DNA from 2 places in the Blautia sp. MSJ-36 genome. Region 1 is predicted to be linked to the other one. Evidence: riboswitches for the same ligand, from Rfam matches in the RefSeq annotation. Region 1 holds a riboswitch; the other holds the start of a gene.

The links. A riboswitch is a leader RNA that binds a small molecule or an ion and turns the genes downstream of it on or off. The one in region 1 is predicted to bind thiamine pyrophosphate.
Region 2: it holds a riboswitch for thiamine pyrophosphate, as region 1 does, so the genes downstream of both, thiW (energy coupling factor transporter S component ThiW) here and thiS (sulfur carrier protein ThiS) in region 1, are expected to answer to the same signal.

Annotation. Positions count from the first base shown of each region.
Region 1 is NZ_JAHLPQ010000008.1:12,997-21,208, forward strand. Features, by position in the region: gene KQI39_RS07765 (hypothetical protein) at 1-779, shown strand, start outside; gene KQI39_RS07770 (sulfate ABC transporter substrate-binding protein) at 986-2,002, opposite strand; gene thiH (2-iminoacetate synthase ThiH) at 2,444-3,685, opposite strand; gene KQI39_RS07780 (thiazole synthase) at 3,885-4,670, opposite strand; gene thiS (sulfur carrier protein ThiS) at 4,730-4,933, opposite strand; TPP riboswitch at 5,144-5,251, opposite strand; gene KQI39_RS07790 (serine hydrolase domain-containing protein) at 5,363-6,295, opposite strand; gene KQI39_RS07795 (APC family permease) at 6,301-7,647, opposite strand; gene KQI39_RS07800 (MurR/RpiR family transcriptional regulator) at 7,909-8,212, shown strand, end outside.
Region 2 is NZ_JAHLPQ010000010.1:79,374-87,585, reverse strand. Features, by position in the region: gene KQI39_RS09305 (2-hydroxyacyl-CoA dehydratase subunit D) at 1-1,153, shown strand, start outside; gene KQI39_RS09300 (acyl-CoA dehydratase activase) at 1,150-2,847, shown strand; gene KQI39_RS09295 (helix-turn-helix domain-containing protein) at 2,902-3,678, opposite strand; gene arfA (arabinosylfuranosidase ArfA) at 4,021-5,526, shown strand; gene KQI39_RS09285 (aldo/keto reductase) at 5,589-6,578, shown strand; TPP riboswitch at 6,681-6,783, shown strand; gene thiW (energy coupling factor transporter S component ThiW) at 7,059-7,613, shown strand; gene KQI39_RS09275 (hydroxyethylthiazole kinase) at 7,576-8,212, shown strand, end outside.

The DNA.
Region 1 (8,212 bases):
GGGTTGGATTCCCTGCCGATGATACGATCAGAGAATCCATGCCCGAAAAAGAAGGTTATTTCGAACAGCGTTCCGTAAATGGCGGAAAAAGCACTGCCTTTGTTTTAAAAGTACCAAACTCCTCTCTGGAGGATTCTTCCCTGAAGGGTTTTCTGGCAGAATACTATCCGGTAAAGGGTGAGATCATCACAAAAAAGGACCTTACCTTTGAATCTTATCCCGCCACGAAATATCAATACTTAACCGCGGTCAACGAAGAAGAAAAAAATGTAGATGCTCTTGTATGCCAGACTGACGATTATACATTTGGACTTTTTGTCCTGACTCCGTCAGACACCTATGACAAGGCCGCCGAAAAGGAAGCCACAGAGCTGATCAAATCCATAGATTTCGTTTACGCAGAGCGTGTGGATATGGCCATGACGGATTACTTCCAGGTCCTCACTCCGGAGCGCTGGAAATATCTCTGCCGTTATGAAACAACCGAAACCGAAAATGGTGGATATAAACTGACTTATTACAATGAGGATGTTCCTGTACTGACCCTGGAAGCCAGATATTACGATGGCGAAAACCAGCCTCTGGACAGCGTATGGCAGGGCTATCTCGGCCGTATCGAAACCGTCGACGGCAAAAAATACGATCTTCTGTCCACCATCAGCCAGTACTCCAGGGACGCCTCTGATGAATGGAAGGAAATGTATGACACTTATCTGGATGTCATAAACGGGATCCGTATAATGGACGGCTGTTCCCTGACCGAAGGAAGCCATGCCTGATCCCTTGTGATTCACATTGCCCCCTCTGCCGTTATTTTGCAGACCGGAAGATCCATAGCTGCATGTGATGTTGACAGCTGCTATATATCAGGTACAGATTTTCCAGTCGCGGCATATCATATTTACATAAAAGAAGCTGCAGACTCTGTTTTTTCACTGTTCTGCAGCTTCTTTGTGTTATTGTGTCCAACTATATCTTCTACTGTCTATCCTTCGTAAATCTGATCAAAAATCCCTCCATCTGAGAAATGTGTTTCCTGTGCCTTTTTCCATCCGCCGAAATCATCAATGGTGACAAAATTGATGTCCAGGTCAAACACATCGGAGTATTCCTTCAGAATATCCTGGTTTGACGGACGGTAATAATTATCACCGGCGATCCGCTGTGCTTCATCGGAATAGAGATAATTCAGATATTCCTCTGCCACATCTCTGGTGCCTCTTTTGTCTACAACTTTATCGACTACTGCTACAGATGGCTGTGCAAGGATGCTGATGCTTGGTGTTACGATCTCGTAGTCGTCCGGATAATCCTTTACGGAAAGATAGGCTTCATTTTCCCAGGCGATCAGTACATCACCCTGTCCGTTTTCCACGAAAGATGTCGTTGCGCCTCTGGCTCCGGTGTCCAGGACAAGTACGTTTTTGTAAAGATCTCCGATGAATTCTTTAATTTTATCCTCGTCTCCGTTATATTTATCTTTTGCATAGGCCCAGGCTGCCAGATAGTTCCATCTTGCTCCGCCGGAGGTTTTCGGGTTTGGTGTGATCACACCTACGTCTTTCTTTACCAGATCATCCCAGTCTTTGATGTTCTTGGGATTTCCTTTTCTTACAAGGAATACGATAGTTGAAGTATAGGGAGAACTGTCTTCCGGAAATTCATCTACCCATCCGTCATCGATAAGCCCTGCATCCTGGATCGCGTCCACATCATATTCCAGTGCCAGTGTTACCACATCTGCTTCCAGTCCGTTGGCAACTTCAAGTGCCTGTTTGCCGGAGCCTCCATGGGACTGCGTGATATCCACGTCCTGTCCAGTTTTTTCTTTCCAGTGTTCCTGGAATATCTTATTGTACTGTTCATAAAGTTCTCTGGTCGGATCGTAGGATACATTGGTGATGCTGACGCTGTCCGCCGCATATGTTGTCACACCTGTAAGGCTTCCGGTCGCTGCTACTGCTGCAAGAACTGCTACTGCTGATTTCCATTTTCTTTTCATAATACTTACCTCCTGTGTTTTGCCTCGTGTTTTGTTGTTGGGGCTATTATAAACATGAGTAAGTCCATATGAAAACTGTTAGATTAGAAACCGTTTTCAGCAGTTTTCAGAAACAGGGGTGTTTTTGCGGATTTCACAGGTTTTTATATCTGATTCCGGCCGATATTATGTTGTTTTTGTTGATTTTTGCATCGTATTTTATTGTTCCGGGAGTATATGTGAAAACGTCATCAACCTTGTGAATCCAACAAATTCTCCCAGTACTCCCCTCTGTTTGACAAAAATCTTTCTGCATTTATTTTTCTGAAACAGTTATCCACACCCGCCCAGGAAAATCGTTCTTTCAGGCGGGTGGTTTTCCACATATTCCACAGAAATCCACAGAAATTATCCCCTGTTGGCTGTGCAGTCATCTATGCGCTTGTGTGACCTTATCTCTTTTTACAGATAGATGTAGTCGTTCATTACCGGCTGCAGACCGTGATCTTTCAGGGCATTGAATACTTCATCCACGGATCTTCCGTCTGAAATCTCAAACTGATCATCACCTTTATCTTCGATGTCTTCCACATGGCTTCCGATTCCTGTGCTGACACCTGCGGAGATCTTGGTTGCCGCGATATTTACCAGATTGTCACGGACACGCTCGCACTCTCTGGTGGATACAGTAATGCTTGCAAATGGCATAAACAGGCGATATGCACAGACTACCTGCAGAAGCTGCGGTTCGTGGACGTCCTTCGGATTGATCCGGTCATTGTTGATGATCGGGCGAAGTCTCGGGCAGGAAAAAGCAATCTCTGCGTGGGGATATTTTCTCTGCAGAAGGTATGCGTGATATCCCGTCGCAAAAGCATCTTTACGGAAATCATCCAGCCCCAGAAGCGCCGCAAAGCCAACTCCTCGCATGCCGCCTTTCAGTGCACGCTCCTGTGTATTTAATCTGTATGGAAAAATCCTCTTGTGGCCTGCCAGATGCAGGGTTTCGTATTTATCAGAATTATAGGTCTCCTGGAAAACAGTTACATAATCTGCACCGCATTTGTGAAGATATGCATACTCATCAGAATTCATCGGATACACTTCAAGACCTACCACCTTGAAATATTTCCGGGCAATCTCGCAGGCTTTTCCGATATATTCTACATTGGATTTGGATTTGCTTTCACCGGTAAGGATCAGGATTTCCTGAAGGCCGGTTTCTGCAATAGCTGCCATTTCCTTCTCAATCTCTTCTTCATTCAGCTGTGCACGGCGGATCTTGTTGTGGCAGTTAAATCCACAGTAAATACAGTAATTTTCGCAGTAGTTTGCAATGTAGATCGGTGTAAACATACAGACACTGTTTCCAAAATGTTTTCTTGTTTCGATCCGCGCTGCCTGTGCGATCTCTTCCAGAAGAGGCAGTGCTGCCGGTGAAAGCAGTGCCTGAAAATCTTCCGGTGTACGGTTGTCATGAGCCAGGGCTCTGCGTACATCTGCTTCTGTGTATTTGTCATAATCATATGCATTCATTGCGGAAATAACCTGATCCATCACATCAGACTCTTCCAGCTGTTCCATATCCGGAAGGTACTTCATGTGGTCGATACGGTTCTTTTTCATGTCTTCCAGAATTTCTTCGTTTACGATACTCTCATTAAAATGGCCGTCCTGCTGACTGGCCTGTGCTGTTTCTGCCATTGTTGTTATGTCGCTCCTCTCGTACTTTTATTATTTCGAATTTGCAATATTTCAGTATCTGATTCTACTTTTAGCTATCCGTTCTCTTTTCTTCTCTGGTTGATCTGCATCAGGCGGATATTCGCAATCTGCTTTCGATACATAAGTCTGCTCTTAATAACCCATATATTTCCAAATCTTTCAATATACTGTCATTATCCTATTCATGCAGAAATCCGGTCAGCGGTGAAGATGCGCTGGCGCCTCTCTCCAGGGTTCTTCCCATGCCGGAAAGATATGCGCTTCTTCCTGCCTCGATGGCTTTTTTAAAGGCCTCCGCCATAACACGGACATCTCCTGCTGTTGCAATGGCTGTGTTTGCCATAACTGCCGCAGCACCCATTTCCATAGCCTCACATGCCTGTGACGGACGGCCGATTCCTGCGTCTACAATGATCGGAAGGTCGATCTCGTCAATGAGGATCTGGATGAATTCTTTTGTGCAGATTCCTTTGTTGGAACCGATAGGAGAACCAAGTGGCATCACACAGGCAGCTCCTGCATTTACCAGATCTCTGGCTGCGTTCAGATCCGGATACATGTACGGCATGACAACGAAGCCTTCTTTTGCAAGGATCTCCGTTGCTTTGATCGTCTCATAGTTATCCGGGAGAAGATATTTGGAATCATGGATCACTTCGATCTTTACAAAATCTCCACAGCCAAGCTCACGGGAAAGTCTTGCGATGCGGACTGCCTCCTGTGCGTTTCTGGCACCGGATGTATTCGGAAGAAGTGTAACGTCCTTCGGCACATAGTCCAGGATGTTGGCAAGTCCGCCTTCATTTGCACGGCGCAGAGCAAGCGTTACGATCTGTGTTCCTGCTTTTTCGATACATGCTTTTACAAGATCCAGGGAAAATTTTCCGGAACCAAGAATAAAACGGGAAGTAAACTCATGGCCCCCCAGGATCAGTTTGTCTTCATTTGTGTTTGCTGTTGTCATTTTTATGTCCACCTTTCTTTTTATCTGTCAAAACTTTTTCAGAAAAATTGCCTTTTATCTCAGCAGCTTCCGCCGCCCATAAACTGCAGAATCTCTACAACATCGCCATCCTTCAGCATGGTTGTATCGTAGGTCTCTCTTTTGATAATCATTTCATTCAGCTCCACTACAACCTGCACCGGAACATAGCTACATGCTTTCAGATATTCCGTTACTGTCACCGGATTTTCCAGTGTTCTGCTCTCACCGTTTACTGTGATCATAGTCTCTCCTTTCCGGGAATAAAAAAAGAGTCCACAAAGAAATACACCCGCGGTGGTGCACCCCTTCATGAACTCAGTTCACTCTCAAAATTTCCAATATTTAATTGTAGATACCAGGGTTAAAAGATAAAAAATCGAATTCTTTTAACTCTGACTTCCCTGTAAATCCTGATCAAAATAAAAAAGGGAGATACGCCAAAGTATCTCCCGTAAATTCATCCTATACGTTCCTACGTTGGCATTATCCAAATCAGGTATAAGGGTCGAAGTTGAAGACTTCCTCTCAGCCTGCCATCACAAGCTCCCCTGTTATTTACATGGTTTAGTATAAATCGGTTTTTACCCAATGTCAAGCCTGAAAGGCTTAAGCCCCCTTACATAACGGCTATTATCTTATACTTTCCACTCTGATTTGTCAGCCAGAATATATTACAATTCCGGAACCACTGTAGACCATAAATGATTTCCTATTTTCTGGAAATTCCCCTCCAAAGACATTACAGTCACTACTGCATCCTTATCAGGAAACGCCAGACAGAACTGTCCGTAATTTCCATCAGATCGATAGGAACCAGCTTCCGGATTCATTACAAACTGATATCCATATCCAAAACCGGAATATAGATTTCCCGGGCTTCCTGCCGCTGAATTGTCTACAAGATTAGATGTCGCAACTTTCATATATTCCTCCGGCACCAGCTGTTTTCCATTATATTTTCCTTTATGAAGTATCAGCTGTCCATATCTGGTGAACTCGTCAATATTTACATAAAGACCATTCGCCGCATGTACATGACCTTTCGGGCACAAAGTCCAGTCCGGATTACCAATTCCCAATGGTTCAAAAAATCGATTTCTCAGATATTCCAGAAGGTTGACTCCCGCACGTTTTTCAATAGCACAGCTGATCATATAGGTATTAAAATTACTGTATAGCCACTGAGTTCCTGGCTTATTTACAACCTTTGCATTTTCAAAGAAATATCTGATCCAGTCCGGTGTTGTATAACGTTCCGGCCAGTCACAGAAAAACAGCGAGCTTTCCAGACCGGTGGTCATTGTCAACATATTTTCCAGAGTCACATCACCAAGATATCCTTCTGTTTTTTCTGGAACATACTCCGGAAAAATATCAACGATCTTCTCATCCAGATGAATCAATCCCTCATCCAATGCAATTCCCACTGCACAGGATACCACGCCTTTGCATGCAGACCAGGTATTCAGACGCGTTTTCACCGGCATTCTTTTATATTCTGCCGTTAACTGTCCCTCACGCCATATCTGTGCATACATAACATTGAGATTTTCTTTTAATGTTTTAATCGCAAATTCATTGAGCAGATTCTGGTCTTTATTCATAAACATTACTCCTCCCACACACTTGTTTCAATTTTCACATCAGGACTTGCACTTCTGAACCATCCGTAAGCCATGCATATTACAATAGCTATCAGACTGATGATCACTACCGGAAGTTTCAGGCTTCTGCAAGAATTGATAAAAATGCAGATATATGCAAACAAACTCAGGCAACAGAGGAAATAATATTTTCCATTAGAAATATGCATTGATGATTTTTCCCATGCTTCCGCATGTTTCTTTGGGAGCTGGAAATATGCGTAAATCTGTAAAAATGCCAGAGCAGATGCCAGAAGCATAATATTGTTTACAACATCACTGATAGAAAAGTCAAGTAATACCGGTAAAATCCCCATAAGATATGTAAATGTCATCAGTTTCCAGTAAGCGCCACGTCTGTTCTGTGCTGCCCAGGATTTCGGAAGCCATCCATCTTTGCAGGACTGAGCAACCGGAATACAGTTATTGGAAATTGTAGAGTTAATAGAAGATGAAAGTGCAAGCACTGGTCCGCCGATCATAAATACCGTAAAAAGAGCCGGATTTAAAATATTCTTTGCTACCAGAGTAAGCGGCTGTCCTGCTACCTGATCCAGAGGAAGCACACCACTGGCTACAAGCGCAACACCACCATATACAACCATTAATGTCGGTACGCAGTACAGAAGTGCCTTTGGAATATCCTTATGTGCATCCTTCGCCTGTTTACCATAATTCATGATACAGGAGTATCCGTTTGTTGAATATACATACAGCAGGATTGCTGAGAAAAATCCAGATGGTCCGTTTGAGAAAAAGTCTGGTGCTGTAAAGTCAAATACCGGATTTTTCAGCTGCAGAACACCAAGAATAATAAACAGTCCCAGTGCGACAAACAGTAAAATAACCAGGATTTTCTGAACTTTCGCCATTACATCCACGCCACAGAGGTTAATTACAAAGAATACACTCAATGCTGCAATACCAAACCATTTCGCATTGATCTGTGGCCAAAGAGAATTTGCATACATACCAATGGCAACACCATAAGTCGCAAGGTTGATCGTCTGTGGCAAAAATCCTACCGCATACATACCGGCCACTCGTTTACCTGCCATATCTCCTACCAGAGAATAAAATCCTCCTCCAAGTTTCAATGTAGATGTGATCCAGGGGATCGGTGCGATCATCATAAATCCCCAGATACATGCAGCCACATACGCTAGCCACGCTGATTGTCCTGTCAGCAAAATTGCCGGACCGATCAATGTCAGAACTCCCGAACCAATTGCCTGTCCTACACCAATCGTATAAAGATCACTTCGTTTCAGATAACCTGTTTTTTCTTTTACTTCCTTTGCTGTTGATGACATAAAAGCCCCCCTTTTCATATAAGTTGCAATATTGATAGTGTATTTAATTCTTTTTCTGACGTCATATGAATTATTTAATGCTATATTATCATTTAGTATTCAGAATTTCTATTGACAATATCATTAAAAATTCATCTTTTTAATTGTGCATTATTTACATTTTATTTTGTTTTAGAAGAATTTTTTACTCTATTATATTGTAATTAAACTTCGCGCCTGTTATAATTCATTATACAAACTACACAAAACAGGAGGTTTTTCATGAAAGTAGAACAGTTGATCCGTGAAAAAATATCTTCTCTTTCTGCCGGTCAGAAGAAGGTTGCCGAATATATATTACAACACCTTGATTCTTTCAGTTATTCCACCCTTGCGAAACTCAGCAAGGAAATTTCTGTAAGCGAAACCACTATCATACGCCTTGCTTATTCTCTGGGCTTTGAAAGTTTTTCTGAAATGCAGAGAACTGTACAGAATGACATCCTTTCCATTCCCACAGCTACAGCAGATGACACACTGGATAACGGAAATTTCTATCAGAACATCATTGCAAAAGAGCTCCATT
Region 2 (8,212 bases), on a different contig from region 1:
GAAGCTTCCGGCTTCGGGACAGTATGTAGCCCGTGTAGTCATGCAGAATATTATCAAAGCCCTTGCAAAACCGGACGATACCGCTCTGGTGAGCATTTTTGTACCGGGAGAGCTTCTGACAGCAGCAGGGATCACTCCGTATTCCGTGGAGGCAATGTCCTGCTTCATCGCTGGAACCAGATGCGAACAGGCATTTCTGGCACAGACGGAATCAGAGGGCTTTCCGGAAACCATGTGCTCCTATCACAGAGTTTTTCTGGGAGCGTCCATGACAGGATTGGTACCGAAGCCCAAATGTACCATCTACACAAACCTTGCCTGCGATGGAAACATGATGACGTTTCCTTATCTGAAACAGAAATATCAGATCCCGGGCTTTTATATTGACGTACCCTATGAAAAAAATCAGGATTCCATCAGCTATGTTGCAGATCAGCTTCGCGAGATGAAGAAATTCCTGGAGGATGTCACAGGCAAAAAAATCTCAGAGCAGTCGGTACAGCATGCAGTTGCCAACAGCAATGAAGCGGCCTCCTATTACAGCCGCCAGCTTGCCCTCAGAAAGGATCACGATCCGGTGACTTCCCTGACAAATGAGCTGTATGCGATCTTTATGTGCCATCTTCTGGCGGGCTCAGAGGAATCCCTGAAATACACAAAAATGCTTCTTGAGGATGTGAAGAAGGCACCAAAGGGGGAAGGTCTTCATATTTTGTGGATGCATATGATGCCGTTTTTGCAGGAGCCGGTAAAGGATGTATTTAATTACAGCCAGAACGTGCATATCCGTGCCTGTGATTTTGTTGCAGACGGTTTTCAGCGGATGCAGGCCTCGGATCCTTATGAGGCCCTTGCGGAAAAAATGGTCAACTGCATTTACAACGGAAGTGTGAAGCAGAGGATCCGGCGTGCCCAGGAGCTGGCGAACCTTACAGAGGCAGACGGCGGGATCCTTTTTGCGCATTGGGGCTGCAAGGGAACCATCGGAGCTTCCAGCCTGATCAAAAATTCTCTGGAAAATGCAGGACTTCCAACCATGGTCCTGGACGGTGACGGCTGTAACCCGGCCAATTCCAGTGACGGCCAGGTATCCACACGACTTCAAGCATATCTGGAAATGCTGTCAGAAGGTAAGGAGGAAAAACGGTCATGATACATTACGTCTGTAAATATACACCGCTGGAGTTGTTTAAGGGCTTTGGCGAGGAATGTGCGGTTCTTGAGGAAATGCCGGAGAATTTTGAGCTTTCGGACCAGATCGCCCATGCTAATCTCTGTGGCTTCGGAAAATCTGTGATCCAGGCAGTGCTGGAGGGAAAGGTAGAGCAGCTTGTTCTTGTTAACTGCTGTGATTCCATGCGCCGTGTGTACGACATTGTGGAAAGTACCGGTAAATGTAAATTTTTGTACATGCTGGACATGCCTCATGAGGATAACGACTGTGAAAAGGTGAAGCTTGCCCAGGGCATCCACCGTCTGAAGAAAGCTTATGAGAAATTTTCGGGGAAAACCTTCGACAGAAGTGGATTTCTGAATGCTTTTTCCCATGAGACTGTGGATAACCAGCCGTATATCGGTGTTCTGGGTGTCCGTGTCAGCGGCATCCTGGAAAAAATGATCCGGGATAATATCCGCATGGATGTGGAAAACCTGACCTGTACAGGTGGAAGACGTCTTGCAGTGATCCGTGAGGAGCTGGAAAAAATGGAAGACGATGCTATGTTCCTGGCTTATGCGGATGCACTTCTTTCCCAGATGCCCTGCTTCCGTATGAACAACAGCACCAGAAGAAACAGACTGTATCTGGATCCGAACCTGAAGGGGATCATTTATCATACTATCAAGTTCTGTGATTATTATGGTTTTGAATATGCAAGTATCAAGAGAGATATCAAGGTTCCGCTTCTGAAGATCGAGACAGATTTTACAAGCCAGAGTGCAGGACAGCTCCTTACCAGAGTGCAGGCTTTTGCGGAGACCCTGGAAGGCTCTGAGGATATGGACCCATCAAAAGGAATCAGCGAGGAGATAAGAAAAAAAATGGAATCAGGAGTTTATTATGTGGCAGGAATCGACAGCGGTTCCACAAGTACGGATGTTGTGATCCTGGATAAAGACGGAAAAATTAAATCGACCATGATCATTCCCACAGGCGGCGGCGCTATGATGAGTGCAGAGAAGAGCCTGGAGATGGCCGTGGAAAAAGCAGGGATCAGGAAAGAAGATATCGTGCGTATCGTTACTACCGGATATGGACGTGCCTATATTGACAGTGGTGATGACAGTATCACAGAGATTACCTGTCACGCAAAGGGAGCCCATTATCTGAATCCGAATGTGCGTACAGTTATCGACATCGGCGGTCAGGATATCAAGGCGATCAGCATTGACGAGAACGGTGCGGTAAAAAATTTCCTGATGAACGATAAATGTGCAGCAGGAACCGGACGATTCCTGGAAATGATGGCCCGTACTCTTGGACTTTCCCTGGAGGAGATGAGTATCCGTGGTCTGGATTGGAAAGAGAACGTAGTGATCTCAAGCATGTGTACTGTATTTGCAGAGTCCGAGGTAGTTTCCCTGGTTGCCCAGAATAAGGACGTGGCAGATATCATCCATGGTCTGAATGTATCTGTTGCTTCCAAGGTAGGAGCTCTTGCAGCCCGCCTTGGCAAAAAGAATCCGGGGGAATACATGATGACCGGTGGTGTTGCCAGAAATAAAGGTATCATCCAGGCATTGGAGGAGAAGCTGGGGGCGAAGCTTTATATCTGTGATGAGGCACAGCTTTGTGGTGCGCTTGGTGCGGCACTGTTTGCTTATGAGAAGTGTAATGCGGCACGGTGATCAGATCAGACAAGTTGCCTGCGCAGTAAATGCAGAGTGTGAATATCCTTTTGGTCAGGGGCGGCGTGCCCACTCACTGGGCGAACAGCCACAGTTCTTTCGGAAGTACCGGCTGAAGTGTGAGAGATTTGAAAATCCGCACAGCAGAGCCACCTGTTGAACAGGCAGAGCTTCGTTGGTGAGCAGATTTTTGGCTTTTTCCAGACGGAGCAGATTCAGGTCAGCATGAGGGGTGCTGTCAAAAAAATTCCGGTAACAGGAATAAAACTGACTTTTTTCGAGATTAGCCATGGCGCAGAGCTTTTCTGTTGTCCATGGCTTTTCGTAATTTGTAAGCATTTCCAGACGGATTTTTTGGAACAGGCTGCAGAGCTCCGAGTCTGAAGACTTGCTTGTATCTGTACTGCGGAGTTCCCGCGAGGCTGTGATCATCAGCTGGCAGAGCAGGGCATACTCGTAGTCCCGGGAAAAAACTTCTCTGTTCAGATATTCATGCTGCAGCTTCTGGATACAGTGATCGATCTCCTGGCAGTCACTGGGGTAAAAAATTTCGTTGCAGGGAAGTCCGAACCGTTTTGCCAGATTTTCTCCGCAGGAAAAATGGACATAACTGTTCCGGAATTTTCGCACAGCCTGATAATGCTGGGGATTTCCCGGAATATAAAAGATGCAGGCATTATCCCGGGTGACAGTAAGCTGACCGCCCAGATAAACCTTCATTGGTGTTTTAAATAAAAGAAAAAGAAAATCTCCGCTTCCCTCCGGTCGGAAAATCCTGTCGTAATCGGAGTTGGAACGGTTGTATTCGCAGAAATTTAAGGTGAAATCCATGAAAATGCTGCGCTCCTTTCATTACGTAGATCAGACAATCCGACTGTGGCATTGTAAAGAACTTTCTGTCTGGAAGTATAAAGTAAAGTGACAGAGGGACGTCCGTCTGGTAAGACTGTCTTTACGATAAATCTTACCGGAAAAAAAGTCAACTGTTTCGGAAGATAATCACTGGTATGGATAGAACAGGATGGTAAAATGAAACATAGAAACGGTTGATTTCCGATCTGTCTGAGAGTGTGTGAGCGAACAGAGGCGTAAGAGCCGGTATATGGCGGAATCGGAAACAGAGTCCAATGCAGTGGCAGGCAGAAAATAATAATTTACAGGAGGATTTTTACAATGAAAAAAGCGCAGATCATCGTGGACAAATATTTCCTCACCGGAAAAACAGACAAAAGGATCTATGGTTCCTTTATAGAACATCTCGGACGTGCGGTTTATGAGGGGATTTATCAGGAAGGCAGCCCCCTTTCTGATGAGCAGGGATTCAGGAAGGATACTCTGGAACTGGTAAGGGAGCTTCAGGTACCGATCGTTCGTTATCCGGGCGGAAATTTTGTATCTGGATTCCGCTGGGAGGACAGCGTCGGACCGAAAGCTCAGCGTCCGTCCAGACCGGAGCTGGCCTGGGGTGTCATCGAGACAAACCAGTTTGGACTCAATGAGTTTGTGGACTGGTCCAGAAAAGCCGGCAGCGATGTGATGATGGCAGTAAACCTGGGAACAAGAGGACCGGAGGATGCGAAAAATCTTCTGGAATACTGTAACTTTAAGGGTGGTACCTATTACAGTGATCTCCGTAAGGCTCACGGCTATGAACAGCCGCATGATATCAAATTATGGTGTCTCGGAAACGAGATGGACGGTCCGTGGCAGATGGGACATAAAACTGCGGCAGAGTACGGAAGAGTTGCAGCAGAGACTGCCCGCCTGATGAAATTTATGGATCCGGAGGTTGAGACTGTTGCATGCGGAAGCTCCAGTCTGGAAATGCCTACCTTTGGCTCCTGGGAGTATACGGTTCTTGACGAGGCTTACGATCAGGTGGATTATCTTTCCCTGCATCAGTACTATGGAAATGCAGCGGGAGACACTGCCGATTTTCTGGCAAGCTCCAAGGGCATGGATGATTTTATCTCAGGAGTGGTTTCCATCTGCGATGCTGTAAAAGCAAAGAAGCATGGAAAAAAACAGATCAATCTTTCCTTCGACGAGTGGAACGTATGGTACCACAGCAATGAACAGGATAAAAAGCTGGAAAAATGGGTACAGGCGCCCCATCAGCTGGAGGATGTTTATAACTTTGAGGATGCACTTCTTGTGGGAAGTATGTTGATCACACTTCTCCGTCATGCAGATCGCGTAAAGATCGCCTGCATGGCACAGCTGGTAAATGTTATTGCGCCTATCATGACATCCGACACAGGCGCATGGCGTCAGACGATCTTTTATCCGTATATGTTGACAAGTGTGTTTGGAAGAGGAACCGTCCTTAATACACAGGTTCTCGCACCGGTATACGAGAGCAAAACTTATGGCGAAGCGCCATATCTGGATTCTGTGTGTGTCTGGGAAGAGGAAAAGGATACGCTGACGATCTTTGCAGTGAATAAGAGTCTGGATGAGGATATGGAAGTTTCCTGTGACTTAAGACAGTTTGAGGGATATAAGATCGTAGAGCATATCGTGCTGAATAATGACGATCTTCAGGCAGTCAATACAGAGGCTCAGCCCGAGAATGTAGTTCCTGTAAAAGCCAGTGCAGAGTGCTCAAAGCTGGACGGCGGAGAACTGGAAGCAGTTTTTGCAAAACACAGCTGGAATATGATTCGTCTTGCGAAATAGGTGTAAGTGAAGGAATTGGTTACAGAAAATGTAAATTATGTGGCATTATGGGAGGGCTTTTTATGTACACACCTGCAAAAGAACGTTACGAAACCATGGAGTACAACCGCTGCGGAGAAAGCGGTCTGATGCTTCCCAAGGTATCTCTTGGATTATGGCATAATTTCGGAGATACTTCTGATTATGAAAATATGAAACAGCTGTGTTTTACAGCTTTTGACAATGGCATCACACAGTTTGACCTTGCCAATAATTACGGACCTGCCTACGGAAGTGCGGAGCGGAATTTCGGCAAGATCCTGAAGGAAGAACTGATGCCTTACCGTGATGAACTGATCATCACAACCAAGGCCGGCTACGATATGTGGGAGGGCCCTTACGGAAACTGGGGCAGCCGCAAATATCTTCTGGCGAGCCTTGACCAGAGCCTGAAACGCATGGGCCTGGAATATGTGGATATTTTTTATCATCACAGAATGGACCCGGAGACTCCTCTTGAGGAGACTATGGGCGCGCTTGCAACAGCAGTTCAGCAGGGCAAGGCCCTCTATGTGGGACTTTCCAATTACGATGGAAAAACTTTAAGCCAGGCAGCAGCGATCCTGAAGGATCTGAAGTGTCCGTTTGTGATCAATCAGAACTGCTATTCTATTTTTGACAGAACTGTGGAAGAGAACGGCCTGAAGAGAACCACCGGCATTCTGAAAAAAGGCCTTATTACTTTCAGCCCTCTTGCACAGGGACAGCTGACAGACCGCTACCTGAACGGAATCCCGGAGGACAGCCGTATCCGCAAAGACGGAAGATTCCTGAAAGAAAGCGCACTGACACCGGAGCGTCTGGACCAGATCCGCAGACTGAACGATCTGGCAGCGCAGCGAGGAGAAAAGCTTGCAGATATGGCACTTGGCTGGCTGCTCCACCATGAGGAGGTCACCAGTGTACTCATCGGCGCTTCCAAGCCACAGCAGATCCTGGATAATGTGAAAGCGATCCACTGTGCACCGTTTACAGAGGAAGAGCTGCGTCTGATCGATGAGATCTCAAAGTAAGATTCCTGAATATTGGTTTGACAAAAACATCCGGTACATAGTTGATGTTTCATGATTCGTTGACAATGGAATACGGGTGTGCTATATTGAGGAACAGAAAAGAAAAGAGCCAGCGGGAGCTTGTGTGACAGGCTGAGAGGAAGATAGATCTTCGACCGTACCTGATTTGGGTAATGCCAACGGAGGGATTGTGATATGAGAGCGTGTCTCCGTGGTGTTTGCCGGGGGATGCGCTCTTTTTGTGAGCTTCTGCGAAAGAGCGGGCAGGAAGGGGAGCGCCTTAATGTCTGGCAGGAGGGTGATGTTCCGGAGATTTTTCCGGAAGGATCATGTAAGCGATGGGAATCCGTGTTTTCGGAGTGAGAGGAAGTAAGGGAACTTCGACCGCCAAAATCTAAAGGCAGACTGCAGCAGCCGGGAAATTTTTTGCCCGGGATCCGCTGCTTGTGATCTGCTTTGTATTTCAGGGAGGAAAACACAATGGAAAAACAGAGGATGCACACGCTTCGTATGGTAATGCTGGCAATGATGGTTGCGATCGGTGTCGTAATTTCACCGATCCTGAGGATTGAGGGAATGTGCCCGACGGCGCATCTGGTGAATATCGTATGTTCGGTTCTGATGGGACCGTGGTATTCCCTTCTCTGTGCAACGATGATCGGCGTGATCCGTATGATGTTCATGGGAATCCCGCCACTTGCACTGACCGGTGCAGTGTTTGGCGCATTTCTTTCAGGTGTGTTCTACAGACTTTCCAAAGGTAAGATCATCTGTGCGGTGATCGGTGAGATCTTTGGAACAGGTATCATCGGCTCTATGGTTTCTTATCCGGTGATGGCATTCCTGATGGGAAGAGGCGGACTGACAGCGTTTTATTATACGCCGATGTTCCTTGCAGCAACCACAATGGGAGGATGTGTTGCCTATATTTTCCTGAAGGCTCTGAGTAAAGCAGGTCTTCTGGTGAAATTCCAGGCAGCTTTGGGTTCAAAAACATATGAGACAAAGACTTTTACAACTGCGAAAGCAAATTAAAGAGGAGAAGCCGCTGATCCACTGCATCACCAATCCGATATCGATCCATCACTGTGCAAATGTGATCCTTGCAGTTGGTGCAAGGCCGATCATGGCGGAGCATCCGGCGGAAGTTGAGGAGATTACAGCTTCTTCCGGTGCTTTGATGCTGAATCTTGGAAACATTACTGATGCCAGGATCAAATCTATGAAGTGCTCCATGGGAAGAGCTGTGGAAAATAAGATTCCGGTCCTGCTGGATCTTGTGGGGGTTGCATGCAGTGACCTGCGGCTGGATCTGGCGAGGGAGCTTTTAAGTATTGGCCATCCGGCGGTTCTGAAGGGAAATATGTCGGAGCTTCTGGCTGCTTCCGGGCTTCCGTCCCATGCCATCGGAATTGATGCGGGAGCACAGGATGCGCTGACTTCAGAAAATATTGATGCGGTCAGTGATGTGCTGAAGGCTTTTTCCAGAAATAATCAGGCGGTGGTGCTGGCTACCGGGAAGCAGGATTTTGTTACGGATGGCGAACAGGTTGTTCTGATTGAAAATGGTACGGCAGCGTTGTCCGGGATTACCGGGACCGGCTGTATGGTTGGGGCGCTGACTGCGGCGTTTT